One region of the Streptomyces sp. WAC03905 genome, then DNA from elsewhere that is predicted to be linked to it. Evidence: riboswitches for the same ligand, from Rfam matches in the RefSeq annotation. Region 1 holds a riboswitch; each other region holds the start of a gene.

Region 1 (7,560 bases):
GGCGTCTTCGAAGTCGGCCATCCACACCTTGGCACCGGAGTTGAGCGCGTTGACCGTCATCCGGCGGTCCGGCGGGCCGGTGATCTCCACCCTGCGGTCCTCCAGGCCCGGGGCCGGTGGGGCCACGCGCCAGTGGGGGTCGGCGCGGACGGCGGCGGTGGCGATGGAGAAGTCCAGCGGGGAGCCTGAGATGAGGCGGTCCTTGCGGCGGAGCCGCTCTTTGAGGATGTCGGCGCGGCGGTGGGCGAAGGCCGCGTCGAGGCGGCCGATGAAGTCGAGCGCCTCCGGGGTGAGGATCTCGTCGTGGCGGTCGCCGGGTGCCGCAAGGACGCGGACCTGGTGCGTGGTGGCGGTGGTGGTCATGCGGTCTCCTGACGAGGCGACGAGGGTGGGGCGGGAGCCGGACGGAGACGGTCCTCCGGCTCCCGCTGAACACGGGCCTCCGGCCACGGCCGGGCCGGGAGGGGGCAGAGCGTCCTAGTGGAACTGCTCTACCTCCGTGGAGCCGGCGAGGGCGGTGGTGGAGGAGGCCGGGTTGACGGCGGTGGAGACCAGGTCGAAGTAGCCCGTGCCGACCTCGCGCTGGTGCTTGACGGCGGTGAAGCCGTGCTGCTGGGCGGCGAACTCGCGCTCCTGCAGGTCGACGTAGGCGGTCATGCCGTGTTCGGCGTACCCGCGGGCGAGGTCGAACATGCCGTGGTTCAGGGAGTGGAAGCCGGCCAGGGTGATGAACTGGAACTTGTAGCCCATCGCGCCGAGCTCCCGCTGGAACTTGGCGATCTGGTCGTCGTCCAGCGCGGCCTTCCAGTTGAAGGACGGCGAGCAGTTGTAGGCGAGCATCTGGTCCGGGTGCCGGGCGTGGATCGCCTCGGCGAACTCGCGGGCCTGGGCGAGGTCCGGGGTGCCGGTCTCGACCCAGATGAGGTCGGCGTACGGGGCGTAGGCGAGGCCGCGTGCGATGACGGGGGCCATACCGTTCTGCACCCGGTAGAAGCCCTCCGCGGTGCGCTCGCCGGTGCAGAACTGCGCGTCGCGGTCGTCGACGTCGCTGGTCAGCAGGTTCGCGGCGAGGGCGTCGGTGCGGGCGATGATCAGGGTCGGGGTGTCCGCGATGTCAGCGGCCAGACGTGCGGCGTTGAGGGTGCGGATGTGCTGGGACGTGGGGACGAGGACCTTGCCGCCGAGGTGGCCGCACTTCTTCTCCGAGGCCAACTGGTCCTCGTAGTGGATGCCCGCTGCACCGGCCGCGATCATCGCCTTGGTGAGCTCGAAGGCGTTCAGCGGGCCGCCGAAGCCGGCCTCCGCGTCGGCGACGATCGGCGCCAGCCAGTCCGTCGTGTCCGAGCCGCCTTCGGCGGTGGCGATCTGATCCGCCCGGAGCAGCGCGTTGTTGATCCGACGGACCACCTGGGGGACTGAGTTGACCGGGTAGAGGGACTGGTCGGGGTAGGTGTGTCCAGCCTGGTTGGCGTCGGCGGCGACCTGCCAGCCGGAGAGGTAGATCGCCTGAAGGCCGGCGCGGACCTGCTGGACGGCCTGTCCGCCGGTGAGCGCGCCCAGGGCGTGGACGTAGTCGAGGTCGTGGAGCTGCCGCCACAGCCGTTCGGCGCCTCGGCGGGCGAGGGTGTGCTCCTCGCGGACGCTGCCGGAGAGCCTGACGACGTCCTCGGCGGTGTAGGTCCGCTCGATGCCCGCCCAGCGCGGGTCCGTCGCCCACCGCTGCTTCAGCTGCTCGGCCGCCGCCGTCGTGTTCGTGTCTGCCATGACCGTCACCGTCTCCATGAATCGCTTGGTCTGCCAATGCCGCGTCCGTCGCGACGAGAGATTGGCACTGTGTGCCGTGTTCTTGGGTTTGCGGCCGCCGGCCCCCACCTGGGGAGGAGCTGGGCAATGCTGCAGGTCAGCCGGGGCGGACGGCCGGAATCTCCGACGTCAGGGCGCGAGTCGGGCTCCGTCCAGTCGGCCCGGCCGCCGGGGGTCCGGCGGGCCGCACGACAGACTCTGACAGCGGCACGCAGTGCCATCAATGCCGCACATCTGCCAACTTCTGCGAATCTTCTGCGGCCGAATTGCCAAGCTTGCAAAGGTTGGCGTGGGCAGGATCGTGCGTACGCTGAAGCCCTGGCGGGAGCGGCTGAAGGAGCCCAGGTGAGCAAGACGTACGCGGGAGCGCGGCTGCGGCGGCTGCGCGAGGAGCGCCGGATGAGCCAGGCCGAGCTGGCCCGGGTCCTGGCCATCTCCCCCAGCTACCTGAACCAGATGGAGCACGACTCCCGGCCATTGACCGTGCCTGTCCTGCTGCGGCTGACCGAGGCGTTCGGCGTGGACCCCGGCTTCTTCTCCGAACGCGACACCAGCCGGCTGGTGGCCGATCTGCGCGAGGCACTGGCGGGCGAGATCGCCGGGGCCCGCGTCTCTTCTTCGGACCTCGCCGAGCTCGCGACCCGGATGCCGGCGGTGGCCTCCGTCCTGCTGGACCTCGGTCGGCGCAGCCAACTCCTGGCCGAGCGGCTGGCCGACACCGCCGACGGCCGGGACGGTGGACCGGCCGCGCCGCGTTCACCGCACGAGGAGATCCGCGAGTTCTTCTACCGCCGCCAGAACTACCTCCACGACACCGACGTCGCCGCCGAGGGCCTCGCCCGGGAGATGGGCATCCGCCCGGGAGAGGTCGTCCGGCTGCTGTCGAAGCGCCTGGCCGACCACCACGGGATCCGGCTCACCTCGGACTCCGACCGCCTGCACCACTTCGATGCCGGAACGCGGGTCCTGCACCTGTCCGGTCGGCTCCGCCCCGGCCAGCAGGCGTTCCGCATAGCCACCCAGCTGGCGCTCCTGGAACACGGGGACGAGCTGGACCGGCTGGCCGCCGAGGACTTCGATCCGGGCTCCCCCGCCCACAGCCTGGCCCGCATCGGCATCGCCAACTACTTCGCCGCCGCACTGATCCTCCCGTACCGCGCCTTCCACACGGCCGCCGAAGAGTTCCGCTACGACATCGAACGCCTCACCGACCACTTCGGCCTCGGCTACGAGACCGTCTGCCACCGCCTGAGCACCCTGCAACGTCCCAGGCTGCGCGGGGTGCCGTTCTCCTTCGTGCGGGTCGACCGGGCCGGGAACATGTCCAAGAGGCAGTCGGCGACCGGGTTCCACTTCTCCCGCGCGGGCGGCACCTGTCCGCTGTGGAACGTGTACGAGGCCTTCGCCGCGCCCAGCCGGATCCACGTCCAGGTCGCCGCCATGCCCGACGGCCAGCGTTACCTGTGGACCGCCCGGGCCGTCACCCGGCACCGCGGCGGCTGGGGCGAGCCCGGCAAGACCTTCGCCATCGGGCTTGGCTGCGAGATCCGGCATGCGTCCCGGCTCGTCTACTCCGACGGCCTCGACCTGGACAACGCCTCCGCCGCCACCCCCATCGGCATGGGATGCCGGCTCTGCGAACGCCTCGACTGCCCCCAGCGCGCCGTCCCGCCCCTCGGCCGGACACTCACCGTTGACGAGAACAGCAGCACGTTCATCCCCTACCCCGTCGCCCGGGACCGGGGCTGAGGATCCGGCTCACCGCAGCCGCCGAGCCTCCGCCTCGGTCACCGGGTCCCCCGCCCGTACGCCGTGGAGCACGTGGGCGAGCACCTCGGCGCCGCGGACCACGCGGGGGCCCGGCCGGTTGAAGTACGCAGGTCCGTCCAGGACCCACACCTCGCCGGCCGCCACGGCGGGCAGTTCGTGCCAGCCCGGCTGGGCGGTGAGCAGGTCGAGCTCCGTCATGGTCCGCTCGGGCGGGAAACCGCACGGGAGCACGAGGATCACGTCCGGGCGGGCCTCGCGTACCGCCTCCCACGTCATCGGCTTGGTGTGCTCACCGGGCTCGGCCAGGAGCGCTTCGCCGCCGGCCGCGGCGATCTGCTCCGGTACCCAGTGGCCGGCGGGCCAGAGCGGGTCGAGCCACTCGATGGCGACGACCCGGGGCCGCGCTCGCCCCGCCGTGCGGCGCCGGACCTCGGCCAGGCGGCCACGCAACTCCGTGCGTCGCCGCTCGGCAGCCTCCCCCACCCCCAGCAGCTCGCCCACCGTGACCAGGCAGTCCAGTACGTCGTCCAACGTCCGCGGCTCCAGGCTCAGCACCCGGGGGCCGGCGTCCATGACGCGCACCGCGTGGGAGACCGCCTCGTAGGACACCGCGCAGACCTGGCAGAGGTCCTGGGTGAGCAGGACGTCCGGTGCGAGGGCGGCGAGCGCCTCCGTGTCCAGGGTGTAGAGCGAGGATCCACTGTGTGCCGCGCCGCCCACCGCGGTGGAGATCTCCCGGCTGGTGAGCACGTCCGCGTCGAATTCGGCCCGGGTCACGACGGGTACGGAGGCGACCGCTGCGGGCGGCCAGTCGCATTCGTGGGTGCGTCCGACCAGGTCGGAGACGAGTCCGAGGTCCGCCACGATGTCGGTGGCCGCCGGGAGCAGGGAGACGATGCGCATACGGCGACTCTAGGCCCGCCCGAGCGGTGAGTCTGGACTTACTAGGACGTCCAACTATATGTTCCTGGCACAAGGTCCGCGGTGCAGGGAAGCCGGTGTGAATCCGGCACGGTCCCGCCACTGTGACCGGGGAGTGTGCTGCCATCCACACGCCACTGACGAAGTCTGTCGGGAAGGCGGGCGGCGCGCGGGGATCCGGGAGTCAGGATACCGGCCGCGGATTGTTCCCGCGTTTGTCCACGAGGATGGAGCAGACACGCATGGCACCGGTTTGTACCCACGACCCTGGTGATCCGGCGGAGCGCACGCACACCACTTCCGTGCGCTCGTAGTTCCCACGGCTTTCCGCAGCGGCACACCCCCATCAGGGTGTCGTCCGCCGGTCTGCCGTGCCATCCCCGGATCCAACCTGACGAGAGCAGGCACCCATGGTCCGTGAACTCACCCATTTCATCGGCGGAAAGCACACCACCGGCACCTCCGGACTCTTCGCCGACGTGTACGACCCCAACACCGGCGCCGTCCAGGCGCGCGTGCCCCTGGCCGGGCGCGCCGACACCGAGGCCGCCATCGCCAACGCCGAGGAGGCGCAGGTCGATTGGGGGCAGTGGAACCCTCAGCGACGCGCCCGCGTGCTGCTGCGCTTCCTCCAGCTCGTCGAAGGCGAACGCGAGAGCCTGGCCAGGCTTCTGTCTTCCGAGCACGGCAAGACCGTGGCCGACGCCCACGGCGACCTGCAACGCGGCCTGGAGGTGGTCGAGTTCGCCGCCGGGATCCCGCACCTCCTCAAGGGGGAGTTCACCGACAACGCCGGAACCGGCATCGACGTGCACTCCCTGCGCAGCCCGCTCGGCGTGGTCGCCGGCATCACGCCGTTCAACTTCCCCGCGATGATCCCGCTGTGGCAGGCCGCGCCCGCGCTGGCCTGCGGGAACGCGTTCATCCTCAAGCCGTCCGAGCGCGATCCGTCGGTACCGCTGCGGCTCGCGGAGCTGTTCCTGGAGGCGGGACTGCCGCCGGGCGTGCTCAACGTGGTCAACGGCGGCAAGGAGTCCGTCGACACCCTCCTCGAAGACCCGCGCGTCCAGGCCCTCGGCTTCGTCGGCTCGACCCCGATCGCCGCGCACATCTACGCCACCGCCGCGTCCCACGGCAAGCGCGCCCAGTGCTTCGGCGGCGCCAAGAACCACATGATCGTGATGCCGGACGCGGACCTCGACCAGGCCGTCGACGCCCTCATCGGCGCCGGCTACGGCTCGGCGGGCGAGCGCTGCATGGCCATCTCCGTCGCCGTACCCGTCGGCGAGGAGACGGCCGACCGGCTGGTCGCCGCCCTCAAGGACCGCATCGCCACCCTGAAGATCGGCCGGTCCGACGACCCGGAGGCCGACTTCGGGCCGCTGGTCAGCCGGGACGCCCTCGACCGGGTCCGCCGCTACGTCGACATCGGCGTCAACGAGGGAGCCGAACTCGTCGTCGACGGCCGCGGGTTCACTCTGGAAGGCCACGAGAACGGCTACTTCGCCGGCGCCTCCCTCTTCGACCGGGTCACCCCGCAGATGCGCGTCTACCGCGAGGAGATCTTCGGCCCCGTCCTGTCGGTCGTCCGAGCCGCCGACTTCGAGGAGGCCCTGCGCCTGCCGAGCGAGCACCCGTACGGCAACGGAGTGGCGATCTTCACCCGCGACGGGGACACCGCCCGCGAGTTCACACGCCGCGTCAACACCGGCATGGTCGGCGTCAACGTCCCCATCCCGGTACCGGTCGCCTACCACACCTTCGGCGGCTGGAAGCGCTCCGGATTCGGCGACCTGAACCAGCACGGCCCGGACTCGATCCGCTTCTACACCCGCACCAAGACCGTCACCTCGCGCTGGCCCTCCGGGGTCAAGGAAGGCGCGAGCTTCACCATCCCGACGATGGGGTGAGCGCCGTGACCACCGCCCTCACCGAGGACCAGCTCGCCCTGGCCGAGGTCACCCTCGACTTCGCCCAGGAGCAACTGGCCCCCCATGCCCTGGCATGGGACCAGGACAAGCACTTCCCCGTCGACGTCATCCGACAGGCCGCCGCCCTCGGTCTCGCCGGTGTGTACGTCCGCGAGGAACACGGCGGCTCGGGCCTGTCACGCAGCGACGGCGTCCTCGTCTTCGAAACCCTCGCCACCGGCTGCCCGTCCATCGCCGGCTACCTGTCCATCCACAACATGGTCGCCTGGATGATCGACCGCTACGGCGACGACGCCCAGCGCGCCCGCTGGCTGCCCGGCCTGTGCTCCGCGGCGACCCTGGGCAGCTACTGCCTGACCGAACCGGGCGCGGGATCGGACGCCGCCGCGCTGCGCACCCGCGCGGAGCGGCAGGGTGACCACTACGTCCTGACCGGCGTCAAGCAGTTCATCTCCGGTGCCGGATCGGCCGGCGTGTACGTGGTCATGGCGAGGACCGGCGAGTCGGGCCCGGGCGGGATCTCCGCGTTCGTCGTCGAACGCGAGGACCCGGGGGTCTCGTTCGGGCCGAACGAACGGAAGATGGGCTGGAACGCCCAGCCGACCCGCCAGGTCGTCCTCGACGGCGTCCGCCTCCCCGCCGACCGGCGGCTGGGCTCGGAGGGCGACGGCTTCCGCATCGCCATGAGCGGCCTCAACGGCGGCCGACTCGGCATCGCCGCCTGCTCGCTCGGCGGCGGCCAGAGCGCCCTGGACCGGTCGCTGTCCTACCTGGCGGACCGCGAGGCCTTCGGCAGTCGGCTCCTGGACCGCCAGGCGCTCCAGTTCCGGCTGGCCGACATGGCCACCGAGCTGGCCGCCGCCCGCGCCCTGGTCCGGCAGGCCGCCGAGGCCCTCGACACGGGCGATGCGCTGGCCCCGCGACTGTGCGCGATGGCCAAGCGGTTCGCCACCGACACCGGGTACACGGTCGCCGACGCGGCCCTCCAGCTGCACGGCGGCTACGGCTACCTCAGCGAGTACGGCATCGAGAAGATCGTCCGCGACCTGCGCGTCCACCAGATCCTGGAAGGCACCAACGAGGTCATGCGCGTCATCGTCGCGCGCGGACTCACGGAGACCCTGCGATGACCAAC
Region 2 (7,560 bases), 1.8 Mb from region 1:
CCCGCGACACCGACCGCCGCGATGAGCTTGCGCTTCACGCCACCCTCCTCAGGGATGCCTGCCTGCACTTCCCTTGCCCGCCGCGGTGACATACGCGAAGTACTGCCGTGGGGCTGGGATCTGATCCATATTGGTGTAGACCAGTAGCTGGAGCTTGGCCTAGACCTTTAGGGGTGTCAAGGGTCTAATGAGCGGGTGCCCGGTCCGTTATCGGACCGACACCTGGGGAGAGAGAAGGCCTGTACCCCCAGTCGTGTCACCATGTGACCGCACATATCGGAGGAGCCGGTGACGGCAGCGAAACTGGAGTCGGGAAGGCGGGCGGCGATGGCCACCGAAGGGGCACTCACGGAGCCGGACGGCGGGGCAGCGACTCGCACGGCACGTGTACCCAAGTACTACCGACTCAAGCGGCACTTGCTCGACATGACCGAGACGCTGCCGCCCGGCACCCCGGTACCGCCGGAGCGCACGCTCGCGGCCGAATTCGACACCTCGCGCACCACGGTCCGCCAGGCCCTGCAGGAACTGGTCGTCGAGGGACGACTGGAGCGGATCCAGGGCAAGGGCACCTTCGTCGCCAAGCCGAAGGTCTCGCAGGCCCTGCAACTGACCTCCTACACGGAGGACATGCGCGCCCAGGGCCTGGAGCCGACCTCGCAGCTCCTCGACATCGGCTACGTGACCGCCGACGACACCCTCGCCGGCCTGCTCAAAATCAACACCGGCGGGCGGGTGCTGCGCATCGAGCGGCTGCGGCTGGCCAGCGGCGAGCCGATGGCCATCGAGACCACCCACCTGTCGGCCAAGCGCTTCCCCGCGCTGCGCCGGTCGCTCGCCAAGTACACCTCCCTCTACACCGCCCTCGCCGAGGTGTACGACGTCCACCTCGCGGAGGCCGAGGAGACCATCGAGACCTCCCTGGCCACGCCGCGCGAGGCGGGCCTGCTCGGCACCGATGTCGGCCTGCCGATGCTGATGCTGTCCCGGCACTCCCTGGACGCCGACGGCGAACCGGTCGAGTGGGTGCGGTCGGTGTACCGCGGCGACCGCTACAAGTTCGTCGCCAGGCTCAAGCGCCCCGCCGCCTGAGGCGCGTACCCCGCCGCCCCCGCACAGCGGATCCCCGCGACCGGAATGCGGACGGGGTCTTACGTTCACCAGGCGATCCCCCGTAGATTCCGCGTCCTTACGCAGATGATCGACGAGGGGACGAGGATCATGCCTGAACCGGAAGCAACAGGGACACAACGGGACACGGCGAGTCCGGCAACCCCATCGGGCTCGCCCTCCCCCAAGTCCATCGCCGTATGGGTGCTCGTCGGGCTCGTCGGCGCCATCGGCTGGGGCGTGCTGGCGCTCTCGCGCGGCGAGGAGATCTCCGCGGCCTGGCTGCTCGCCGCCGCGCTGGGCTCGTACGCCATCGCCTACCGCTTCTACGCGCGCTTCATCGCCCGGCGCGTCCTGAAGGTCGACGCGACGCGGGCCACCCCCGCCGAACGCCTCGACAACGGTGTCGACTTCCATCCCACCGACCGCCGGGTGCTGTTCGGCCACCACTTCGCCGCCGTCGCCGGCGCCGGCCCCCTCGTCGGCCCCGTCCTCGCCGCGCAGATGGGCTACCTGCCCGGGACCATCTGGATCGTCGCGGGCGTCATCTTCGCCGGCGCCGTCCAGGACATGGTCACGCTGTTCTTCTCCACCCGCCGCGACGGCCGTTCGCTCGGCCAGATGGCCCGGGACGAGATCGGGCCCGTGGGCGGGGCCGCCGCCCTGGTCGCCGTGTTCGCCATCATGATCATCCTGCTGGCGGTGCTGGCACTGGTCATCGTCAACGCCCTGGCGCACTCCCCCTGGGGCGTCTTCTCCATCGGCATGACCATCCCGATCGCCGTCTTCATGGGCTTCTACCTGCGCGTCCTGCGGCCGGGCCGGGTCACCGAGGTCTCCCTCATCGGCGTCGCCCTGCTGCTGCTCGCCATCGTCGCGGGCGGCTGGGTCGCCGAGTCCTCCTTCGCCGGGACCTTCACCCTGGAGAAGGAGACCCTCGTCATCTGGATGGTGGTGTACGGGTTCCTGGCGTCCGTCCTGCCGGTGTGGATGCTGCTCGCCCCGCGCGACTACCTCTCCACCTTCATGAAGGTCGGCACCATCGCCCTCCTCGCCCTCGGCGTGGTCATCGCGATGCCGACGCTGAAGATGCCCTCGGTCACCGAGTTCGCGGCCCGTGGCGACGGCCCGGTCTTCGCCGGGTCGATGTTCCCGTTCGTCTTCATCACGATCGCGTGCGGCGCGCTCTCGGGCTTCCACGCCCTGGTCTCCTCGGGCACCACCCCGAAGATGATCCAGAAGGAGACCCAGGTCCGCATGATCGGCTACGGCGCCATGCTGACCGAGTCGTTCGTCGCCGTCATGGCGATCATCGCGGCCTGCATCATCGAGCCCGGCCTCTTCTTCGCGGTCAACTCCCCGCCGGGGGTCATCGGTACCACGGTCGAGTCCGCCTCCCAGGCCGTGTCGAACTTCGGCTTCGCCATCTCCCCCGAGGCGCTCACCCAGGCCGCCAAGGACGTCGAGGAAGCCAGCCTGCTGTCCCGCACCGGCGGCGCCCCGACCTTCGCACTCGGAATGTCGGAGATCTTCTCCGCCGTCCTGGGCGGAGCCGGGATGAAGGCCTTCTGGTACCACTTCGCGATCATGTTCGAGGCGCTCTTCATCCTGACCACGCTCGACGCGGGCACCCGCGTGGGCCGGTTCATGCTGCAGGACACCCTCGGAAACGTCCACAAGTCCTTCAAGGACGTCAGCTGGAAGCCCGGCGTGTGGTTCGCGAGCGCGATCGTCGTCGGCGCGTGGGGCTACTTCCTGTGGGTCGGCATCAAGGACCCGCTGGGCGGCATCAACCAGCTCTTCCCGCTCTTCGGCATCGCCAACCAGCTGCTCGCCGCGGTCGCCCTGGCCGTCTGCACCACGCTGCTGGTGAAGTCCGGCCGGCTCAAGTGGGCGTGGGTGACGGGCGTGCCGCTGGTCTGGGACGCCACCGTGACCCTCACCGCGAGCTACCAGAAGGTCTTCTCCGACGACGTGAAGGTCGGCTTCTTCGCCCAGCGCGACAAGTACCAGGCCGGCATCGACGCCGACAAGGTCCTCGCCCCGGCCAAGAACATGGACGACATGCACACCGTCGTCACCAACGCCACGGTCGACGGCGTCCTGTGCGCCCTCTTCGCGGTCCTGATCATCGTGGTCCTCGCCGACGCGCTGCGGACCTGCCTCAAGGCCGTCCGCGACCCCGGTTCGGCGACGCTGTCCGAGGTCCCGTGGACCGAGTCGAAGATCGTGGCCCCGGCCGGTCTGATCGCCACCCCCGAGGAGCGGGCGGAGCTCGCCGCCGCCGCGGCGGCGGATCGCGACCCGGGCGGCGGGCAGGTCAAGGAGCCGGTGGGGTGAGCGGCGTACGCGCCGCCCTGGCCCGGGCGAGGTACTACGTACGGGAGTTCTCGGGGGAGGCCGCCTACGACCGCTACGTGGCCCACGCCCGCTCCCACGACCCGGACGCGGAGGTCCTCACCCGCCGCGCCTTCGAGCGCGCCCGCACCGACGCCCGCGAGGCGGACCCCCGCGAGGGCTTCCGCTGCTGCTGAGCCCCACCGACCGACAGGCCCCGCCGCACCCCGCGGCGGGGCCTGCGCGCGTCCCCCGCCGGGGACGTCCTGCACACTCGACCGCATGGACATGGTGATCAGAACGGCGGTGCCCGCCGACTACGAGACGCTGGGCGGGATCACGGCGCAGGCCTACCTCGCCGACGGGCACCTGGACTTCAACGAGGACGACGCCTATCTGCACGTGCTGCGCGACGTGGCCGGCCGTGCCGCACGGGCCGAGGTGCTCGTCGCCGAGCGCGACGGGCGGGTCCTGGGCGGGGTGACCTTCGCCGCACCCGGCAGCCCGCTCGCCGACATCGCCGGTCCGGACGAGGCGGAGTTCCGGATGCTGGCGGTCGCCCACGCGGCCCGGGGCCAGGGCGCCGGCGAGGCCCTGGTGCGGGCCTGCATCGAGCGGGCGCGGGCGATCGAGGGCGTCACGGGCGTCGTCCTGTCCACCCAGCGCAGCATGGCCGGGGCCCACCGGATCTACGTGCGGCTGGGCTTCGAGCGCACGCCGGAGCGGGACTGGGCGCCCATCGAGGGCCTGAAACTCCTGACGTACCGACTCAAGCTGTAGCCACGCCGACACTACATGTTGGGGGTGCCGCACAAGGGCGCCCCCACATGTATGCTCATGCCTGCTGTCGCCGCAGGGGAATCCGGTGGGAATCCGGAACTGTCCCGCAACGGTATGAAGTGTCCGACAACCGGACACCAAGTCCGATGACCTGCCGTCAGCGCGCCCGGATCGACCGAACCGGGTGCCGACACGTCCGGGCCTCGCGGTTGGGCCGGTGGACGCCGTGCGGTGTGCCCGTTCTGCCACGCCCGCATGCGCCCGCGCCCGCCCGCCGTTGCCCGGGCCGAGCGAGGGAGAGCTTCCGCCGTGACCATCGCGCCTTCCGCACCGCGCGCCGAGTCCGTTTCTGGCGACAACACCGAGGGCCCGGGGGCCACGCTGCTGCGTACCCTCACCGAACTGACGGCGGACCTCCCCGACACCGACCCCGGCCGCGTCGCCGCCGCCGCGCTCCGCGGCCGCAGTTCCGCCGCCGACGAGGCCGAACTGCGGGGGCTGGCCACCGAGTCCGCCGCCGGGCTGATCTCCGAGGACCCCGCGTACTCGAAGCTCGCCGCCCGCCTGCTGACGCTGGCCGTGCGCGACGAGGCCGCGAGCCAGGGCTCCACCTCCTTCTCCGCCTCCGTCGAGGTCGGCCACCGCGAGGGCCTGATCGCCGACCGCACCGCCGCGTTCGTACGCGCGCACGCGAGCCGCCTGGACGCGCTGGTCGAGCACACCCTCGCCGAGGGCGCCGACGACCGCTTCGGCTTCTTCGGCCTGCGCACCCTGCACAGCCGCTACCTGCTGCGCCACCCCATCACCCGTCAGGTCATCGAGACCCCGCAGTTCTTCATGCTGCGCGTGGCCTGCGGTCTCGCCGCGGACGAGAGCGTCCAGGCCGTCGAGGAAGTCGCCTCGCTCTACCGGCTGATGAGCCGCCTCGACTACCTGCCCTCCTCCCCGACGCTCTTCAACTCCGGCACCCGGCACCCGCAGATGTCCTCCTGCTACCTGCTGGACTCCCCGCTGGACGAGCTGGACTCGATCTACGACCGCTACCACCAGGTCGCGCGCCTGTCCAAGCACGCGGGCGGCATCGGCCTGTCGTACTCCCGCATCCGCGCCCGCGGTTCCCTGATCCGCGGCACCAACGGCCACTCCAACGGCATCGTGCCGTTCCTGAAGACCCTCGACGCCTCCGTCGCCGCGGTCAACCAGGGCGGCCGCCGCAAGGGCGCCGCCGCGGTGTACCTGGAGACCTGGCACGCGGACATCGAGGAGTTCCTGGAGCTCCGCGACAACACCGGTGAGGACCAGCGCCGCACCCACAACCTCAACCTCGCCCACTGGGTCCCCGACGAGTTCATGCGCCGCGTGAACGCCGACGCCGAGTGGTCGCTGTTCTCCCCGGCCGACGTGCCCGAGCTGGTCGACCTGTGGGGCGACGCGTTCGACGCCGCCTACCGCAAGGCCGAGGCGGACGGCCTGGCCCGCAAGACCATGCCCGCCCGCGACCTGTACGGCCGGATGATGCGCACCCTCGCGCAGACCGGCCAGGGCTGGATGACCTTCAAGGACGCCTCCAACCGGACGGCGAACCAGACCGCCGAGCCGGGCACCGTCGTCCACTCCTCGAACCTGTGCACCGAGATCATCGAGGTCACCGACGACGGCGAGACGGCCGTCTGCAACCTCGGCTCGGTCAACCTGGGCGCCTTCGTGCTCACGGACACGGGCGAGATCGACTGGGAGCGCCTCGACGAGACCGTCCGCACGGCCGTCACCTTCCTCGACCGCGTGGTGGACATCAACTTCTACCCGACCGAGCAGGCCGGCCGCTCCAACGCCCGCTGGCGTCCGGTGGGCCTGGGCGCGATGGGCCTCCAGGACGTCTTCTTCAAGCTCAAGCTGCCCTTCGACTCCCCCGAGGCGAAGGCGCTGTCCACCAAGCTCTCCGAGCGCATCATGCTGGCCGCGTACGAGGCCTCCTGCGACCTCGCCGAGCGCAGCGGCCCGCTGCCCGCCTGGGAGCAGACCCGCACCGCGCGCGGTGTCCTGCACCCGGACCACTACGGCGTCGAGCTGAACTGGCCGGAGCGCTGGGACGCGCTGCGCGCCCGCGTCGCCGAGACCGGCATGCGCAACTCCCTGCTGCTGGCGATCGCCCCGACGGCCACGATCGCCTCGATCGCCGGCGTCTACGAGTGCATCGAGCCGCAGGTCTCCAACCTCTTCAAGCGCGAGACCCTCTCGGGCGAGTTCCTCCAGGTGAACGGCTACCTGGTGGAGGAGCTGAAGGCGCTCGGCGTGTGGGACGCCCAGACCCGTGAGGCGCTGCGCGACTCCTCGGGCTCGGTGCAGGGCTTCGGCTGGATCCCGGCCGAGGTGCGCGAGCTGTACCGCACGGCGTGGGAGATCCCGCAGCGCGGCCTGATCGACATGGCGGCGGCCCGTACGCCGTTCCTCGACCAGTCGCAGTCGCTGAACCTGTTCCTGGAGACGCCCACCATCGGCAAGCTCAGCTCGATGTACGCGTACGCCTGGAAGCAGGGCCTGAAGACCACGTACTACCTGCGCTCGCGCCCCGCGACGAAGATCGCCCGCGCCGCGCAGGCCGCCACCGCCGCTCCGGTGGCCCTCCCGCAGGCCGTCGACGCCGAGGCGCTGGCCTGCTCCCTTGAGAACCCCGAGTCCTGCGAGGCGTGCCAGTAATGAGCTCCACCGACAAGAAGAACCTCCTGGACCCGGGCTTCGAGCTGACGCTCCGTCCGATGCGCTACCCGGACTTCTACGAGCGCTACCGGGACGCGATCAAGAACACCTGGACCGTCGAGGAGGTCGACCTCCACTCGGACGTCGCGGACCTCGCGAAGCTGACGCCCGCCGAGCAGCACATGATCGGCCGTCTGGTCGCGTTCTTCGCGACGGGCGACTCGATCGTCTCGAACAACCTGGTGCTGACCCTCTACAAGCACATCAACTCCCCGGAGGCGCGCCTGTACCTGTCGCGCCAGCTGTTCGAGGAGGCCGTGCACGTCCAGTTCTACCTGACGCTGCTCGACACCTACCTGCCCGACCCGGACGACCGTGCGGCCGCCTTCGACGCGGTCGAGGAGATCCCGTCGATCCGCGAGAAGGCGCAGTTCTGCTTCAAGTGGATGGACTCGGTCGAGAAGATCGAGCGGCTGGAGACGCAGGCCGACCGCCGCCGCTTCCTGCTGAACCTGATCTGCTTCGCGGCGTGCATCGAGGGCCTGTTCTTCTACGGCGCCTTCGCGTACGTGTACTGGTTCCGCTCGCGCGGTCTGCTGCACGGCCTGGCCACCGGCACCAACTGGGTGTTCCGTG
Region 3 (7,560 bases), 700 kb from region 1:
CGTCCCGATCGCCAGCCCGGGGCCCGGCGTCCCGTCCGGGAGGGCGTCGCCGCGCACGGACGGGAGGTCGCCGGAGACGGCGGCGATGCCGGTCGCCAGTACCTCGGCGGCAGGCGCCGCCGGATCACCGAGGAGCAGGTGGACGTCCATGTCCATGCCCTCGGCGCCGGTGACGGTCAGGGCCGTGACCCGCCCCGCGGGGCCCCGGGTGACCCGCACCGGGTCCAGTGAGGACGTGGTGCGCACCAGCTGCCGTACACCGCGTCCCGCCCAGGGCCCCTCGGACGGGCGGCCGGGGAACTCCCGGAACGGCTCGGCCCACTTCAGCGTCAGCGCGAGCGCGGACGCGAGGACGAGACGGGTGTCGTGCCGGAGGGACACCGGCATGCGCTCGATCAGGCCGCCCGTCCGCTCCGCCGCCCACCCGTCCAGGACCCTCGTGTCCGCCTCCGGCACGCCGGTCAGGGTGCCCCGGGTGCCGGGCGGCAGCTTCGCCGACCAGCCGTCCTCCAGCGGCAGGTCGGCCGCGACCCACAGGCCGGTCGCGGTACTGAGCCCCCGTACGCCGTCCAGCGCACCGAGCAGCTCCCGCGCGGCGCCCGCCGCGTCCCCGGCGGGCGTACCCAGGGCCTGCGCCAGTTCGGTGCGGGCCGGACCGGCGGAGCCGTCCGCGAGGAGCGCGAGCAGCGGCCAGACCCCGGCCGCGGTGAAGACCGTGCCCCCGCCGGTGGCGGCCCGCGCGGCCCAACGTGCGGTGAGGTGGTTGACCGCCCGTACCGTCGAAGGCGTCTGCGTCTGCGTCATGCGGGGAGGGTACGTGGAGGGGCGCCGCCGGGCCGGACGGACGTCCACGGCCCGGCGGCGCCGGTCAGCGGCCGCGCAGGCCCCGGTCGACGGCCGTCATCAGCTCGCCGTCGGCGGTGTCCGCGTCCAGCGACCAGAACATCGCGCCGCCCAGGCCGTGTTCCCGGATGTAGCCGGTCTTGGCGCGCAGCACCTGGGGGTCGTCGTAGGTCCAGAGGGTGGAGCCGTCGAAGAGCCAGGCGTGTCCGTTGCGCCGGTCGCGGTGGACCTGGTACGCGCCGGAGTCCGCCAGCTTCTTCAGCGCCCTGTAGTCCTCGTACCCGGCGGCCCAGGTGGCGGGGGCCGGCCCGGTGGCGGGCTGGCCCATGCCGTCGCCGCCGCCGCTGACGCCGGTCCAGCCCTGCCCGTAGAACGGCATGCCCATCACGAGTTTGTGCGCGGGCGCCCCGCGTCGCTGCCAGGCCTCCACGGTGCCCTGGACGCTGAAGTCGCCCCGGGCGTACAGCGCGGACTGCTGCGCGGTCCTCGGCTCGCCCGAGACGTGGAAGTCGTAGCCCTGGAGGTTGACGAAGTCCAGGTCGCGCATGATGCGGCGGACGTCGAAGCCCGCGTCGATCTTGGCGGGGGCGGTCGGGACGAAGGCCGTCAGCTCGTACTTCGTGCCCCGCTTCTGGCTGCGCGCGTACGCGTCGAGCTGGCTGCGGAACTCCTTGACCAGTTCGGTGAAGTTGCGCTTGTCCTCGGGGCGGTAGGTGGTGTCGGTGTCGCCCGCGGAACCGGGCCACTCCCAGTCGAGGTCGATCCCGTCGAAGACGCCGGCGGCGGCTCCGGCCCCGCCCCGGGTCCCGTCCTGGGGGAGGTTGCCCTTGATGTACAGGTCGATGCAGGACGCGACGAATGCCTTGCGGGAGGCAGGGGTGAGCGCGGCGTCGGAGAAGTGCGTGGACCAGCTCCAGCCGCCCAGCGAGATCAGCACCTTGAGGCCGGGGTGCTTCGCCTTGAGCTCGCGCAGCTGGTTGAAGTTGCCGGCGAGGGGCTGGTCCCAGGTGTCGGCGACCCCGTCGACGGAGTTCGCGGCGTCGAGCGGACGGGCGTAGTCGGCCCAGGCGTCGGCCTCGCCGGGCACGTTCCCGGTGAAGCACTTGCCGTCCGCGCTGACGTTGCCGAAGGCGTAGTTGATGTGGGTGAGTCTGCCGGCGGAGCCGTTCGCGTCGAGGTCCTGGACCTGGAAGTCCCTTCCGTAGACGCCCCATTGGGTGAAGTAGCCGACCTTCTTGTACGAGCGGCCGGCTCCTCCGTGGGCGGACGCGTCCCCGTCGGCGGGGGCGAAAGCGGTCAGGAGGGAGAGGGAACAGGCGGCTACGGCCAGTCTGCCGAGCATGCTGCGGCGCATGGGCTTCCTTTGCGGATGCGAGGAGTGGGCGTGAGCGCGTGCGGCGGTGCATGCCGGAAACTATTGGTCTGGACCAGAGCGGTCAAGGGGGTGGCCGAAACCGGTCGCTCCCGAGCGGCGAGGGGGCCCGATGCCCTCGGGGACCGCCCGCGGCGGCTTCCTCCCGACCCCCTTGATCGAACTGCGGCCGCAGCGCCTCGGTAGTGTGTGCGAGTGACGCTCACCGACGACCGACAGTTCCCCGCCGCGCTCGCGGCCGCCATGGCGGCGCCTTTCGACTACGCGGAGGGCGACGGCGTCGACTTCGAGCCCTTCGAGGCCTTCCTGTCCGCCGAGGACACCACGGACTGGTTCCGGGCCTGGACCGGCAACAACGAGCTGGACGGCGGCGTCTTCCGCGTCTTCGGCCAGGACGGCACGGGCGGGTACGCGGCGTTCTGGCTCGTCCGGCCGGGGCTGGCGGTGGCGGACCAGCCGGTGGTGTTCCTCGGGTCCGAGGGGGAGACGGCCGTCGTGTCCCGCGATCTGGGCGACTTCCTGTGGCTGCTGGCCGACGGCTGCGGACCGTACGAGGCGGCCGCGCCGTACGGCGCCGCCTGGACCTCGCGCCCGGACGAGGCGCTGACGGCCGTGGCCGAGCGGTTCGCTCCCGACGCGCGCCGCACGGCGGGCGCCGTGATCGAGCTGGCGGCCGAGGAGTTCCCCGATTTCGACGACACCATCCTGGAGCTCTGCCGCTGACGCCGCGGGGCGGCCAATTCGCTGGAACCCCGGCGCGCTTGCGCACCTGGACCGAGTGAGGCCCGGTCCTGCCGTCCGACCGGGAAGCCCCGCACGCCGGCCGGCCGGCGTGCGTGCCTAAAGTTCGTGCTGTATGCAGCCAGTTGGGGAGCCCCAGGAGGACACCGACCATGCAGCCCCGTACGGCGACCGCCGCCGACATACCCGAACTGATCCGGCTCAGGGCCGCCGCGCTCGACGCCCTCGGCGTCGACCCCGGACCGGCCGACGCGCCGTGGCGGGCCATCGCCCGCGGCTGGTTCGCCGAACGGGTCGCGGGGGACCGGTCCGACTGCACCTGTCTGGTCGTCGGCGGCGGGCCCGGTGAGCCGCTGCTGGCCGCGGGCATGGCCTGGGTGACGTACCACCTGCCCGGGCCGCGGTGGCCGGACGGGCGGCGCGGCTACATCGACGGCATGGTCACGGAGGCGGCGGCCCGCGGGCAGGGCCATGCGGGACGGATCGTCGCCGGGCTGGTCGAGTGGCTGAACGGACTCGGCGTCCACTACGTCCAACTGCACGCCAGCTCCGCGGGCGAGCCCGTGTACCGTGCCGCGGGCTTCGTCCCCGCCCGGTACCCCGGGATGGACCTGATCACGACGTAGGTCGTGCCCGCCGGCCGCGCGGCCCGTCGGGCATCACCGGCGTCCCGGGCCGGTCGTTCCGGCGGTGGGCCGAGGAGGACGCGCACCTGGTCCGCTGAAGCCACGGGGACCCCCGCCGAATCCGGCCCCCACCCCACCCCACGTGGGCGTTCTGGCAGACTGGGCGCGTAACCAGGCGGTGCAGGACAGGAAACCGGTGCGATTCCGGTGCGGTCCCGCCACTGTGACCGGTCTCCCCACGCGGGAGACCGGGAGTCAGACACTGACGCACCGCCCCTGCTCCTTCACGTCGACCAGGGGACGCGGATCCCCCGGAGAGGCCCCGCCATGTCGCGTTCCCGCGCCGCCCTGCGCGCGTTCACCCCCCTCGCGCTCCTCATATCCCTGACCGGCTGCGCCGGTTCACCCGGGGCCGGCCCGGACAGTGCCACCGGCGACCCCGCCGCCGCGCCCGGTTTCCCGTACACCGTCACCAACTGCGGTGTGAGCAGCACCTACCAGGCTCCGCCGCGGCGCGCCGTCACCATGAACCAGCACTCCACCGAACTGCTGCTCGCCCTCGGCCTGGGGGACCGCATCACCGGCACCGCCTACCTCGACGACGCCGTACTGCCCGCCTACCGGCCCGCCTACGACAAGATCAAGGTGCTGGCCGAGGAATACCCCTCCAAGGAGGTCCTCCTCGGAGCCGACCCCGACTTCGTCTACGGCGGCTACGCCAGCGCCTTCGACAAGGCACAGGGCCGCGACCGCGAGGGACTCGCCCGCACCGGCATCAACTCCCGCCTCAACGTGGAGTACTGCACCGAAGGGGCCGTCGGCCTCGACCAGCTCCGGACCGAGATCACCGAGGTCGCCCGGACCTTCGGCGTGCCCGACCGCGGAACGGAGCTCATCGCGGACGAGCAGCGCCGCATCGACGCCGTGACCGCACGGGTCAAGGACCGCCCCCGGCCGACCGTCTTCGCCTACGACTCCGGCGAGGCATCCGCCTCCACCTCCGGCGGCAACGGCATAGGCAACGAGATCATCTCCCTGTCCGGCGGCACGAACGTCTTCGCCGACCTCAAAGACACCTTCGGCGACGTCGCCTGGGAGAAGGTCATCGAGCGCAAGCCCGAGGTCGTCCTCATCTACGACTACGGCGGCACCACCGTCGAGGCCAAGAAGCAGCGACTCCTGAACGACCCGGCCCTCGCCGAGGTGCCCGCCGTCAAGAACCGGCGGTTCGTCGTGCTGCCGCTCTCCTCCGTCGTCCTCGGCGTCCGGGTGGCGGACGCCGTGGAGGCGCTGGGCGGCCAGCTCCACCCGAACGCCGCGTGAGGCAGCGCACCGGGGCGGTCCTCGCGGTACTCACCGCCGCGCTCGCCGCGTCGGCCCTCGCCGGCCTGGCGCTGGGCCCCGTACGGATCGCCCCCGACCGGGTGCTCGACATCGTCCTCGGCGGTCTCGCCGGGGACCGGCCCACCGGAGCCTTCGCCTCCATCGTGTGGGACGTGCGCATGCCGCGGATCCTGCTCGGCGCCGTCGTAGGAGCGGGGCTCGCCGTGGCGGGCACCGTGCTCCAGGCCCTCGTACGCAACCAGCTCGCGGACCCCTTCCTGCTCGGGGCCTCCTCCGGCGCCTCCGCCGGAGCCGTCCTCGTGATCGTCTTCGGCTCGGCCGCCGCCGGATTCGGCATGGGCGTACCGCTGGCCGCGTTCGCCGGCTCCATGGCAGCGCTCGTCGCCGTCTACGCCATGGCACGGCGCGGCGGCACCATGACCACCGGCCGGCTGATCCTGGCCGGCGTGGCCGTCCAGTACATCCTGTCCGCCCTCACCAGCCTCGTCCTCGTCCTCGCCGCGCACCCCGACCAGATCCGCTCCGTGCTCTTCTGGACCCTCGGCGGACTCGGCGGGGCGCGCTGGGAGGAACTGGCCCTGCCCGCCGCAGCGCTGATCGTCGGAGGGGCACTGCTCCTCACCCTCGCCCGGCCGCTCGACCTGCTCCTCGCCGGGGAGGAGGGCGCGCACACCCTGGGCCTGGACACCGGACGCTTCCGCGCCGCGGTGTTCGTCCTGACCTCACTGGTCATCGGCGTGCTCGTCGCCTGCAGCGGGGCGATCGGCTTCGTCGGGCTGATGGTCCCGCACGCCGCCAGGATGGCCGTGGGCGCCGGCCACCGGGCACTGCTGCCGGTCGCCGCGCTCGGCGGTGCGGTGTTCCTGGTCCTGGCCGACCTGGTCGCCCGTACCGCCGCCGCCCCCGAGGAGATACCGGTGGGCGTGGTCACCGCCCTCGTCGGCGGGCCCTGCTTCCTCTGGATGCTGCGCCGCTCCACCCGCACCGAAGGAGTGACCGGATGACCGCGACGACCGAACCGTCCGGGTCGACCGGGCCGATCGCGCCGCCCGCGACGGCCGGCGCCTCCCGGCCGGTGGGACTCGCCGTCGAAGGCCTGAGCCACGAGACCGACGGACACACCCTCCTCCACGGGATCGACCTCACCGCCCGGCCCGGCGAGACGGTGGGGGTGGTCGGCCCCAACGGCAGCGGCAAGACCACCCTGCTGCGCTGCGTCTACGGCACCCTGCGGGCGACCGCCGGCCGGGTGCTGCTGGACGGCGCGGACGCGGACGCGCTCACCGTCAAGGAACGGGCGCGGCGCGTTGCGGTGGTGCCGCAGGACGCCACCGGCACCTTCGGGCTGACCGTCCGAGAGGTCGTCGCCATGGGGCGCAGCCCGCACAAGCGCTTCTGGCAGCAGGACGGTCCGGACGACGTACGGCGCGTCACGGGAGCCCTGGAGACCGTGGGCGCCGGCCCCTTCGCGGACCGCCGCTTCGACGAACTGTCCGGCGGCGAACGGCAACGCGTCCTGGTGGCCCGCGCCCTCGTCCAGGACCCGGGGCTGCTCGCCCTCGACGAGCCGACCAACCATCTGGACATCCGCTACCAGCTGGAGGTCCTCGGCCTGGTCCGGGCACTGCCCGCGACCAGCCTGCTCGTCCTGCACGACCTCAACCTCGCCGCCGCCTTCTGCGACCGGCTGTACGTCCTGTCGGGCGGCCGCGTCGTCGCCTCGGGGCCGCCGCGTGCGGTGCTCACCGAAGAACTGCTGGCCGAGGTCTACGGAGTGCGCGCCCGGGTCGGGATCCACCCCGACACGGGCGCGCCCAACGTCGTCTACCTGCCCGCCGTCACGGGTTCCTGATACCCGTAGGGGCGCGTGATGATCTCCATCCCGTGCCCCGCCGGGTCCGTGAAGTACACGCCGCGACCCCCGTCGTTGTGGTTGATCTCGCCGGGGATCCTGCCGTGCGGGTCGGCGAAGTACGGGACCCCCGCGGCGCGGATCCGCTCGAACGCGACGTCGAACTCTTCTTCGGAGAGGAGGAAGGCGTAGTGCTGAGGGGTGATGGACGAGGCCGGGATGGTGGCGAAGTCCAGGGTGACGCCGTTGGCGGTCTCGACGGGGACGAACGGCCCCCACTCGGGCCCGACCTCCAGGCCGAGGACGTGCGCCAGGAATGCGGCGGACTCCCGGTTGTCACGGGCGTGGACGATCGTGTGGTTCAGCTGTACGGACATGGGTGAATGCCTCCGGAAGGCACATCACGGCACCTCCATGCCTCACCCGGTCGGTGACCGGCACGCGATGCCGTGACGCCACCCTAGCGGGTGTCCTGCCGATCAGGAGTGCTGGAAGTCCCGTACACCGCCTTGACGTTGTCCTGCGCCGGGTGCGTGCGGCCGGCCGGGCCCGCCGCGAACACCCGCAGCAGGTTCTCCGTCACCCGGGTGGTCAGCGCCCCGGACCGCGCGTCCAGGCCGTGGTTGCGTCCGCTGCGGCCGTCGCCCGTCGCGTCCAGGGCCTCCACCCACCGCATGGTGCCGGTGGCGAACACGCCCGCCCCGCTCGGCACCGTGTAGTACGCGGTGTCCTGGTGGCTGGGGCGGCCCTCGCACACCACGGGGGAGTGGGCCAGGATCTCG
Region 4 (7,560 bases), 330 kb from region 1:
GTGCGGGTCAAGAGCCAGCCCGGCGGGTAGAGCCGAAGTGTTTCCGTGACGATCCGGCCGGTCAGCCCGAGCCGGGGCAGGTCGGTGTGGCGGGGGCGGCCGCCGCCGAGGACCGTGTCGACTTCGGCGTGCAGCTCGCGTTCGACGTCGGGGTGGGCGGCGATCAGGTGCAGCGCCCAGGCCAGTGCGGAGGCGGTGGTCTCGATGCCGGCCAGCAGGAACATCAGCGTGTTGGCGACGACCTCGGACGCGGAAAGGCCTTCGTCCGCCGTCACGGAGGTGCCTTCGCCGGCCGACACCAGCGCGGCCAGCAGGTCCCCGGCGCGACCGGGATCGGTCCGGCGCCGGGCGAGCAGCGACTCCACGACGGTGTGCAGCCGGGCGTTCGCACGCCGGTAGCGGCGGTTGGCGGGAGTCGGCAGGCGCAGCAGCGGACGCGGGGTCAGCAGGCGCCGGTACACGCTGTCGACGACGGTGGTGACGTCCCGGCGGAGCGCCTCGTGGTCGGCCCGCCCCGGCAGAGCGCTGGAGAACATCGAGGCGAGCAGGACCCTGGTGGTGAGGCCGGTCATCTCGGCGTACACGTCCAGGACCTGCCCCGGCTGCCAGGCCGCGGTCACGTCCGCCGTGTGCTCCGCCATCCGGTCGGCGTAGCCGGGGATGCGCTCATGACGGAACGCCGGCTGGGCCAGCCTCCGCTGGCGCCGGTGCTGGTCGTGCGGGCACAGTCCCAGGCCGTCGCCGATCACCTCCCGCAGCCGCTCGATGAGTTCGCCGCCCTTGTCGAAGGTCTTGTCGTCCATCAGGACGTGGTGCGTCGTGGCCGGATCGCACACCACCACCGCCCGGATCGGCCCCAACCGGATCTCGACGACGTCACCGCACGCGGGGAGCGCGGCGAGGAACGCCAGCGGACTGCGCACCAGCGGGATGACGTGGCCGAGGAGCGGCAGCCGCCCGGGCGCCTGCGGAAGGGGCGGGAGCATCGGGGCTGCGGGGGAAGCGTACGGGTGGTCGGGCGGCGGTTCCGGCGCGGTGCCCAAGGCTCGACCTCCAGGAAGGGCTCACTCGATCGTGATGGCACGCCTCGTCGACGAGGCCCCGCCGGATCCCGAGGGCGGTCGATTCGGAGAAGTGCGTTACGCGTTGGGAATTCCCGAAGAACGCAGAGCTGGTTCGCCCGGACATGGTGGCCAGCGGCCTCCACTCCCGTCAAGACCCTCCCGGCCGCTGGTCCGGCCCGGCGTGGCCGGCCACGTCAAAGCGCCGAAGACACCGAAGACACCCATGGGTTCACGGCCGGTCGCGGGCCGGCGCCCCTGAGGACTCCGGCCCGCGACCGGTGTCGTCAGGACCCGTCGGTCGCGAGTTCCGTGCGGATCTCCCGGGCGGCGGTGACCAGGTTCTCCAGAGAGGCGCGGGTCTCCGTCCAGCCGCGGGTCTTCAGGCCGCAGTCGGGGTTGACCCACAGGCGCTCGGCCGGGATGGCCTTGAGGCCGGTCCGGAGCAGGTCCGCGGCTTCCTCGGCGGAGGGGACGCGCGGGGAGTGGATGTCCCACACGCCCGGGCCGGCCTCGCGGGGGTAGCCGTGGGCGGCGAGTTCGCGCGCCACCTGCATGTGGGATCGGGTGGCCTCCAGGCTGATGACGTCCGCGTCGAGGTCGTCGATGGCCTGGACGATGTCGCCGAACTCGGCGTAGCACATGTGGGTGTGGATCTGGGTGTCCGGACAGACCCCGCTGGTGGTGAGCCGGAAGGACTCCGTGGCCCAGGCCAGGTATGCGGCGTGGTCGGCGGCCCGCAGCGGGAGCGTCTCGCGCAGGGCGGGCTCGTCGACCTGGATCACCGGGGTACCGGCGGCCTCCAGGTCGTTCACCTCGTCGCGCAGCGCGAGCGCGACCTGGCGGGCGGTCTCGCCGAGCGGCTGGTCGTCGCGTACGAAGGACCAGGCGAGCATGGTGACCGGACCGGTCAGCATGCCCTTCACCGGCTTCGAGGTCAGGGACCGGGCGTACGAGGTCCAGCGCACGGTCATCGGTTCGGGGCGGGAGATGTCCCCCGCCAGTACCGGCGGGCGGACGTAGCGGGTGCCGTAGGACTGGACCCAGCCGTGCTGTGTGGCGAGGTACCCGGTGAGCTGCTCGGCGAAGTACTGCACCATGTCGTTGCGCTCGGGCTCGCCGTGCACCAGGACGTCGATGCCGGTCTTCTCCTGGAAGGAGATCACCTCTTCGATCTCGTCCTTGATGCGTGCCTCGTAGCCGGCCGTGTCGATGCGGCCGGCGCGCAGGTCGGCGCGGGCCACGCGCAGCTCGTCGGTCTGCGGGAACGATCCGATGGTGGTCGTGGGCAGCAGCGGCAGGCCCAGGTGTGCCCGCTGGGCGGCGGACCGCTCGGGGTAGGGCTGCGAGCGCCGTCCGTCGGCGTCCGTGATGGCCGCGGCGCGGGCCCGGACCGCGGGGTCGTGGGTGAGGGCCGAACTGGCGCGGGAGGCCAGGTCGGCGCGGTTCGCGGCGAGTTCCGCGGCGATGGCGTCCGTGCCCCGGGCCAGACCGCGGGCCAGGGTGGCGATCTCGGCCGTCTTCTGGCGGGCGAAGGCGAGCCAACGCCGGATCTGCGGGTCGATGTCCCGCTCGGCGGCGGCGTCCAGGGGAACGTGCAGCAGGGAGCACGACGCGGCGACGTCCAGCTGGTCGGCGAGACCGAGGAGGGTACCGAGGGTGGTCAGGGACTTCTGGTGGTCGTTGATCCAGATGTTGCGTCCGTTGACCACACCGGCCACCAGGCGCTTGCCGGGGAGCCCGCCGACGGCGGCGAGGTCGTCCAGGTTCGCCGCGCCGGCCTCGGTGAAGTCGAGGGCCAGGCCCTCTACAGGTGAGGCGGCCAGGACCTGGAGGGCCTGGCCGAGGCGGCCGAAGTAGGAGGCGACCAGCAGCTTGGGCCGGTCGGTCAGCGCGCCGAGGTCGCGGTAGGCGCGGGCGGCGGCGTTCAGATCGGCCGGAGTGCGGTCCTGGACCAGGGCGGGCTCGTCCAGCTGCACCCACTCGGCGCCGGCCGCCCGCAGGGCGGCGAGGACCTCGGCGTACACGGGGAGCAGCCGGTCCAGGAGCGTCAGCGGCTCGAAGTCGGCGGCCACGCCAGGAGCGGGCTTGGCCAGCAGCAGGTAGGTGATCGGGCCGACCAGGACCGGTCGTGCGGTGTGCCCGAGGGCGAGGGCTTCACGGAGTTCCGCGACCTGCTTGGCGGGGTCCGCGGTGAAGACGGTGTCGGGTCCGAGCTCGGGGACGAGGTAGTGGTAGTTGGTGTCGAACCACTTGGTCATCTCCAGCGGTGCCACGTCCTGGGTGCCGCGCGCCATGGCGAAGTAGCCGTCGAGTGCGTCGGCCGCGACCGCGGCCCGGTGGCGGGCGGGGACGGCGCCGACCATGACGCTGGCGTCCAGCACGTGGTCGTAGTACGAGAAGTCACCGGTCGGTACGTCGTGGAGGCCGGCGGCGGCGAGCTGCTGCCAGTTGGAACGGCGCAATGCGGCTGCGGTCTCCCGGAGGGCGTCGGCGGTGACGCGGCCCTTCCAGTAGCCCTCGACGGCCTTCTTCAGTTCGCGGTTCTGGCCCTGGCGGGGGTAGCCGTACACGGTGGCTCGTGCTGCCGCGGCTGCGGGCTTCGCTGTCACGGAACTCTCCTTCGCGAGATGTGTCCAGGAACATCCCGGCGACGGGACGCGGACGCGAAGGGAACGACGGAGCGGGCGGACCACGCCGCGGGGACGATGCCGCAGCTGCCGCTCGCTGTGTACGCCGACCCGCCCACGAGGTCACCGGGATGTCCGCACGCGGAATCGTCCGCACGCGGGCAACGGGCAGGTCTTCGGACTCGCGGGCACGCCTGCCGGTCTCCCGGCGGGCACCTACTGGCCGTCGCTTCCCAGGACCGTTGTCCGGTCCCAGTGCGTATGACGGCGGTCGTTCCCGCTCACCGCTGCGGGGCAGTCCCGGATTCCCACCGGGTTCCCTCTTACGACGCATCCCGCCTGGCGGACGGGGCGAACCAGCTGCACCGGCCACCCTAGGCGGATTTTCCGAAGCGCGAGCAGAACCGTCCACATTGCGGACCACATGATGGACAGAGGGACGTGGGCCGGGCAACGAACAGAGCCCTGCCGCTCCGGATTTCGGGGGCGGCAGGGCTCTGCAGGTGGTGCTGTGCGCGGATCAGCCGAGGGCGGGCACCTGCTGCCGGGCCGTCACTTCCGCGTCCTCGGTCCGCGTGGCGAGGAGTTTCTGGGCGAGGGCGCCGAAGACGATGGCGAACACCGTCCACAGGACGAGTTGGACGGCCAGGGAGGCGATCCGGAACTCCCACAGCAGGGCGGCGGGGAAACCGGGCTGGACGGCGTCGCTGTTGTCCGGCAGGAACACGAACGCCAGGGCGGTGGCGACGACGAAGGCGCCGGCCGCGGTGAGTGTCGCGTTCCAGTTGCCCAGGCGGGGTGCCAGTCGTCGCCCGAGGATGATCGCGCCGACGCCGAGCAGCACGCTCAGCAGGATCATCAGGAAGAACAGGGTGGTGCGTTGTCCGATCGTGTCCGGGTTGCCGACCGCCGGCGGGGTGGCCGGGTACTTGAGGAACGGTACGAGGTAGACGAGGGCGAACGCGCCCGCGCCGGTGAGCGCGGCCGTGGCCCGCGGGCTGAACCCGCCGACGCGGCCGAGGGCGAAGGAGAACGCCAGGGAGGCGATGCCGCCCAGCGCGACCCCGTAGACCAGGACGCCGGTGGCCAGGCCGGCCGTCGACTGGACCGGCCGGCTGACGAGTTCTTCCTCCTCCTCGGCGGCCGCGTCCGGCGCGGCCGCGCCGCCGTGACCGGCGTGACCGGCCGCGGGAGCCGCTTCCCCGGCGGCCGCGGCCTCCTCGACGGCGATGGAACCGCGGACCGGGGGCTCACCGACCACATAGGCGACGGCGAAGGCGAAGAGTCCGGCGATCAGGCCCGCGAGCATGCCGCGGACCAGGAGACCTCTGACAGTGGAGGCGTACATGTGCGCGGCCTCTCAGTGGCAGGGGAAGCCGAGCAGGTGGCGGCCGTCGTGCACCCACTCGTGCACGCCCTCGCCGGCGAACACGGCGGTGGCACCCTGCTCGGCACCGACGAAGTACAGGGCCACGAGCATCAGCAGGCCGACGAAGACCGCCCAGGGCAGTACGGCCTTGACGGGCAGCGGAGCCGACGGGGCGAGGGCGGGGGTGGATACGGCAGCGGAAGCGACGGCCTCGGCCATGATGGAACCTCCTCGGGGAACAACGCGTCCCATACGGTGGTGCAGGACGACGGTCCTCGGGTCTGACTCGCCGCGACGCCCCCCGGGAGGAGCCGCCGCAGCACACAGTGGCGCGACCATGCCGGATTCACACCGGACTTCCGTCTCGCCGTCGTCGCTATGTCTTTATGTCGCGTTGACGCTACCGCGTGGCGGGCCCCCGGCCAAGACCGTGAGTCCCTGATCACAGCGGGTGCCAGGGCGCGCAGTTCGGCCGCCGCACACCCACCGAAAACCCGGCGGCCCTCCCCGTGCCCAGTACCCGGTCCGGGGAAGGCTGGATCTGCCGGCCCCGGACGCGGGGGCGGGCTCAGCTGTGGGTGAAGTGCGGCGGGCGCTTGTCCACGAACGCGGACATGCCCTCCTTCTGGTCGGCTGTCGCGAACACCGCGTGGAACAGGCGGCGTTCGAAGCGGACGCCTTCGGCGAGGGTGGTCTCGAAGGCGCGGTTCACGGCGTCCTTGGCCATCATCGCGACCGGCTTGGACATCTCGGCGACGGTCGTGGCCACCGCGAGGGCCTCGGCGAGCAGTTCGCCGGCCGGCACGATACGGGAAACAAGCCCGGCTCGCTCGGCCTCGGCGGCATCCATGGTTCGCCCGGTGAGGCACAGTTCCATGGCTTTGGCCTTGCCGACGGCGCGGGTCAGGCGCTGGGAGCCGCCGATGCCCGGGATGACGCCGAGCTTGATCTCGGGCTGACCGAACTCGGCGGTGTCGGCGGCGAGCAGGATGTCGCAGAGCATCGCCAGCTCGCAGCCGCCGCCGAGGGCGTATCCGCAGACCGCTGCGAGGGTGGGGGTGCGTACCTGGCTCAGGCGGTCCCAGGCGCTGAACCAGTCCGAGAGGTACATGTCCATGTAGCTCTGCGGACGCATCTCCTTGATGTCGGCTCCCGCGGCGAAGGCCTTGGCGGAGCCGGTGAGGACGATGCAGCCGACGTCCGGGTCCCGGTCCAGCTCTTCCGTGGCGGCCACGACCTCGGTCATGACCTGGAGGTTGAGGGCGTTGAGGGCTTCGGGCCGGTTGAGGGTGAGGACGGCGACGCGGCCCTTGCGTTCCAGGAGGATGGTCTCGTAGGCGGTCATGCGGGGTTTCCGTTCTGCGGTCGGAGGGTGCGGACGATCGCCGAGAAGTCGAGCTCCGCGCCCTCGGCGGCGGCGAACGCCACGTACATTTCGGCGGCCTTGAGGCCCAGCGGCGCTTCCACACCGCCGGAGCGCAGTGCGTTCGCGGCGAGGCCGAGGTCCTTGGCCATCAGTGGGGCGGCGAAGCCGGGGCTGTAGTCGCGGTTGGCGGGGCTGGCCGGGACCGGTCCGGGGACCGGGCAGTTGACGGTGAGGGCCCAGCACTGGCCGGAGGCGGTGGAGGCGACGTCGTAGAGGGCCTGGTGGTCGAGACCGAGGCTCTCGGCGAGGACGAACGCCTCGCTGACTCCGATCATCGAGATCGCGAGGATCATGTTGTTGCAGATCTTCGCGGCCTGCCCGGCACCCGCGGCGCCGCAGTGCACCGCCTTTTTGCCCATGGCGTCGAGCAGCGGTTCGGCCGCGGCGAACTCGTCCGCCCCGCCGCCCGCCATGAAGGTGAGCGTGGCCGCCTCGGCACCGACCACCCCGCCGGACACCGGGGCGTCCAGTGCCCGGTGACCGGCCGCGACTACGGCCTCGTGGGCGGCACGGGCATCGGCCACGTCGATCGTGGAGCAGTCGACGAACAGGGTCCCCGGTCGCGCAGCAGCCAGCAGCCCCTGCTCACCGTAGAGGGCCAGAACGTGCCGGCCCGCCGGAAGCATGGTGATCACCACATCGGCTTCCGTCGCGGCTGCGACGGCGGAGGCCGCGGGCTCGACACCGGCAGTGGCCGCCGTGGCCAGCGACTCCGGTACGAGGTCGAAGCCGACGACGCGGTGGCCGGCCTTGACGAGGTTGGCGGCCATCGGCCCGCCCATGTGGCCGAGGCCGATGAATGCGACGGTCCTGCTCACCAGACGACCTCCTGGGACGAAGCGGTCGCGACGAGTCGCAGCTCGTTCGCGTCGAGTGGAGCGAAGAACCGGTCCACGTCCGCTGCTGTGACGTCCTCCAGCGCGGCCGGGGACCAGTGCGGGGCACGGTCCTTGTCGATGACCTGGGCGCGGATGCCCTCGACCAGGTCGGGCGAGGACAGGGCTGCGCAGGAAACGCGGTACTCCTGTTCCAGTACGCGTTCCAGCGGCCCGAGGTGCCGGGCACGGCGCAGCG

The links. Region 1 has a riboswitch for cobalamin ahead of AC2RP6_RS07870 (CoA-acylating methylmalonate-semialdehyde dehydrogenase). Riboswitches for the same ligand answer to the same signal wherever they lie in the genome.
Region 2: linked by a shared signal. The riboswitch ahead of AC2RP6_RS15110 (ribonucleoside-diphosphate reductase subunit alpha) and the one ahead of AC2RP6_RS07870 (CoA-acylating methylmalonate-semialdehyde dehydrogenase) in region 1 are both predicted to bind cobalamin.
Region 3: linked by a shared signal. The riboswitch ahead of AC2RP6_RS04625 (ABC transporter substrate-binding protein) and the one ahead of AC2RP6_RS07870 (CoA-acylating methylmalonate-semialdehyde dehydrogenase) in region 1 are both predicted to bind cobalamin.
Region 4: linked by a shared signal. The riboswitch ahead of metE (5-methyltetrahydropteroyltriglutamate--homocysteine S-methyltransferase) and the one ahead of AC2RP6_RS07870 (CoA-acylating methylmalonate-semialdehyde dehydrogenase) in region 1 are both predicted to bind cobalamin.

Annotation. Positions count from the first base shown of each region.
Region 1 covers NZ_JBXYDZ010000003.1:1,080,683-1,088,242, forward strand. Annotated here, with positions in the region: gene aceB (malate synthase A) at 1-363, opposite strand, end outside; gene aceA (isocitrate lyase) at 478-1,764, opposite strand; gene AC2RP6_RS07860 (short-chain fatty acyl-CoA regulator family protein) at 2,149-3,552, shown strand; gene AC2RP6_RS07865 (cobalamin-binding protein) at 3,562-4,476, opposite strand; cobalamin riboswitch at 4,539-4,709, shown strand; gene AC2RP6_RS07870 (CoA-acylating methylmalonate-semialdehyde dehydrogenase) at 4,905-6,404, shown strand; gene AC2RP6_RS07875 (acyl-CoA dehydrogenase family protein) at 6,401-7,555, shown strand; gene AC2RP6_RS07880 (enoyl-CoA hydratase/isomerase family protein) at 7,552-7,560, shown strand, end outside.
Region 2 covers NZ_JBXYDZ010000003.1:2,847,210-2,854,769, forward strand. Annotated here, with positions in the region: gene AC2RP6_RS15085 (extracellular solute-binding protein) at 1-38, opposite strand, end outside; gene AC2RP6_RS15090 (GntR family transcriptional regulator) at 328-1,092, shown strand; gene AC2RP6_RS15095 (carbon starvation CstA family protein) at 1,198-3,450, shown strand; gene AC2RP6_RS15100 (CstA-like transporter-associated (seleno)protein) at 3,447-3,644, shown strand; gene AC2RP6_RS15105 (GNAT family N-acetyltransferase) at 3,730-4,227, shown strand; cobalamin riboswitch at 4,279-4,400, shown strand; gene AC2RP6_RS15110 (ribonucleoside-diphosphate reductase subunit alpha) at 4,537-6,924, shown strand; gene AC2RP6_RS15115 (ribonucleotide-diphosphate reductase subunit beta) at 6,924-7,560, shown strand, end outside.
Region 3 covers NZ_JBXYDZ010000003.1:376,544-384,103, reverse strand. Annotated here, with positions in the region: gene AC2RP6_RS04645 (serpin family protein) at 1-804, opposite strand, end outside; gene AC2RP6_RS04640 (glycoside hydrolase family 18 protein) at 869-2,197, opposite strand; gene AC2RP6_RS04635 (SMI1/KNR4 family protein) at 2,411-2,938, shown strand; gene AC2RP6_RS04630 (GNAT family N-acetyltransferase) at 3,109-3,582, shown strand; cobalamin riboswitch at 3,731-3,867, shown strand; gene AC2RP6_RS04625 (ABC transporter substrate-binding protein) at 3,910-4,905, shown strand; gene AC2RP6_RS04620 (FecCD family ABC transporter permease) at 4,902-5,930, shown strand; gene AC2RP6_RS04615 (ABC transporter ATP-binding protein) at 5,927-6,778, shown strand; gene AC2RP6_RS04610 (VOC family protein) at 6,751-7,155, opposite strand; partial or broken gene AC2RP6_RS04605 (N,N-dimethylformamidase beta subunit family domain-containing protein) at 7,239-7,560, opposite strand, start outside.
Region 4 covers NZ_JBXYDZ010000003.1:748,768-756,327, forward strand. Annotated here, with positions in the region: gene AC2RP6_RS06360 (cytochrome P450) at 1-1,043, opposite strand, end outside; gene metE (5-methyltetrahydropteroyltriglutamate--homocysteine S-methyltransferase) at 1,349-3,673, opposite strand; cobalamin riboswitch at 3,854-4,054, opposite strand; gene AC2RP6_RS06370 (CbtA family protein) at 4,212-5,039, opposite strand; gene AC2RP6_RS06375 (CbtB domain-containing protein) at 5,052-5,279, opposite strand; gene AC2RP6_RS06380 (enoyl-CoA hydratase) at 5,629-6,405, opposite strand; gene mmsB (3-hydroxyisobutyrate dehydrogenase) at 6,402-7,304, opposite strand; gene AC2RP6_RS06390 (enoyl-CoA hydratase/isomerase family protein) at 7,301-7,560, opposite strand, start outside.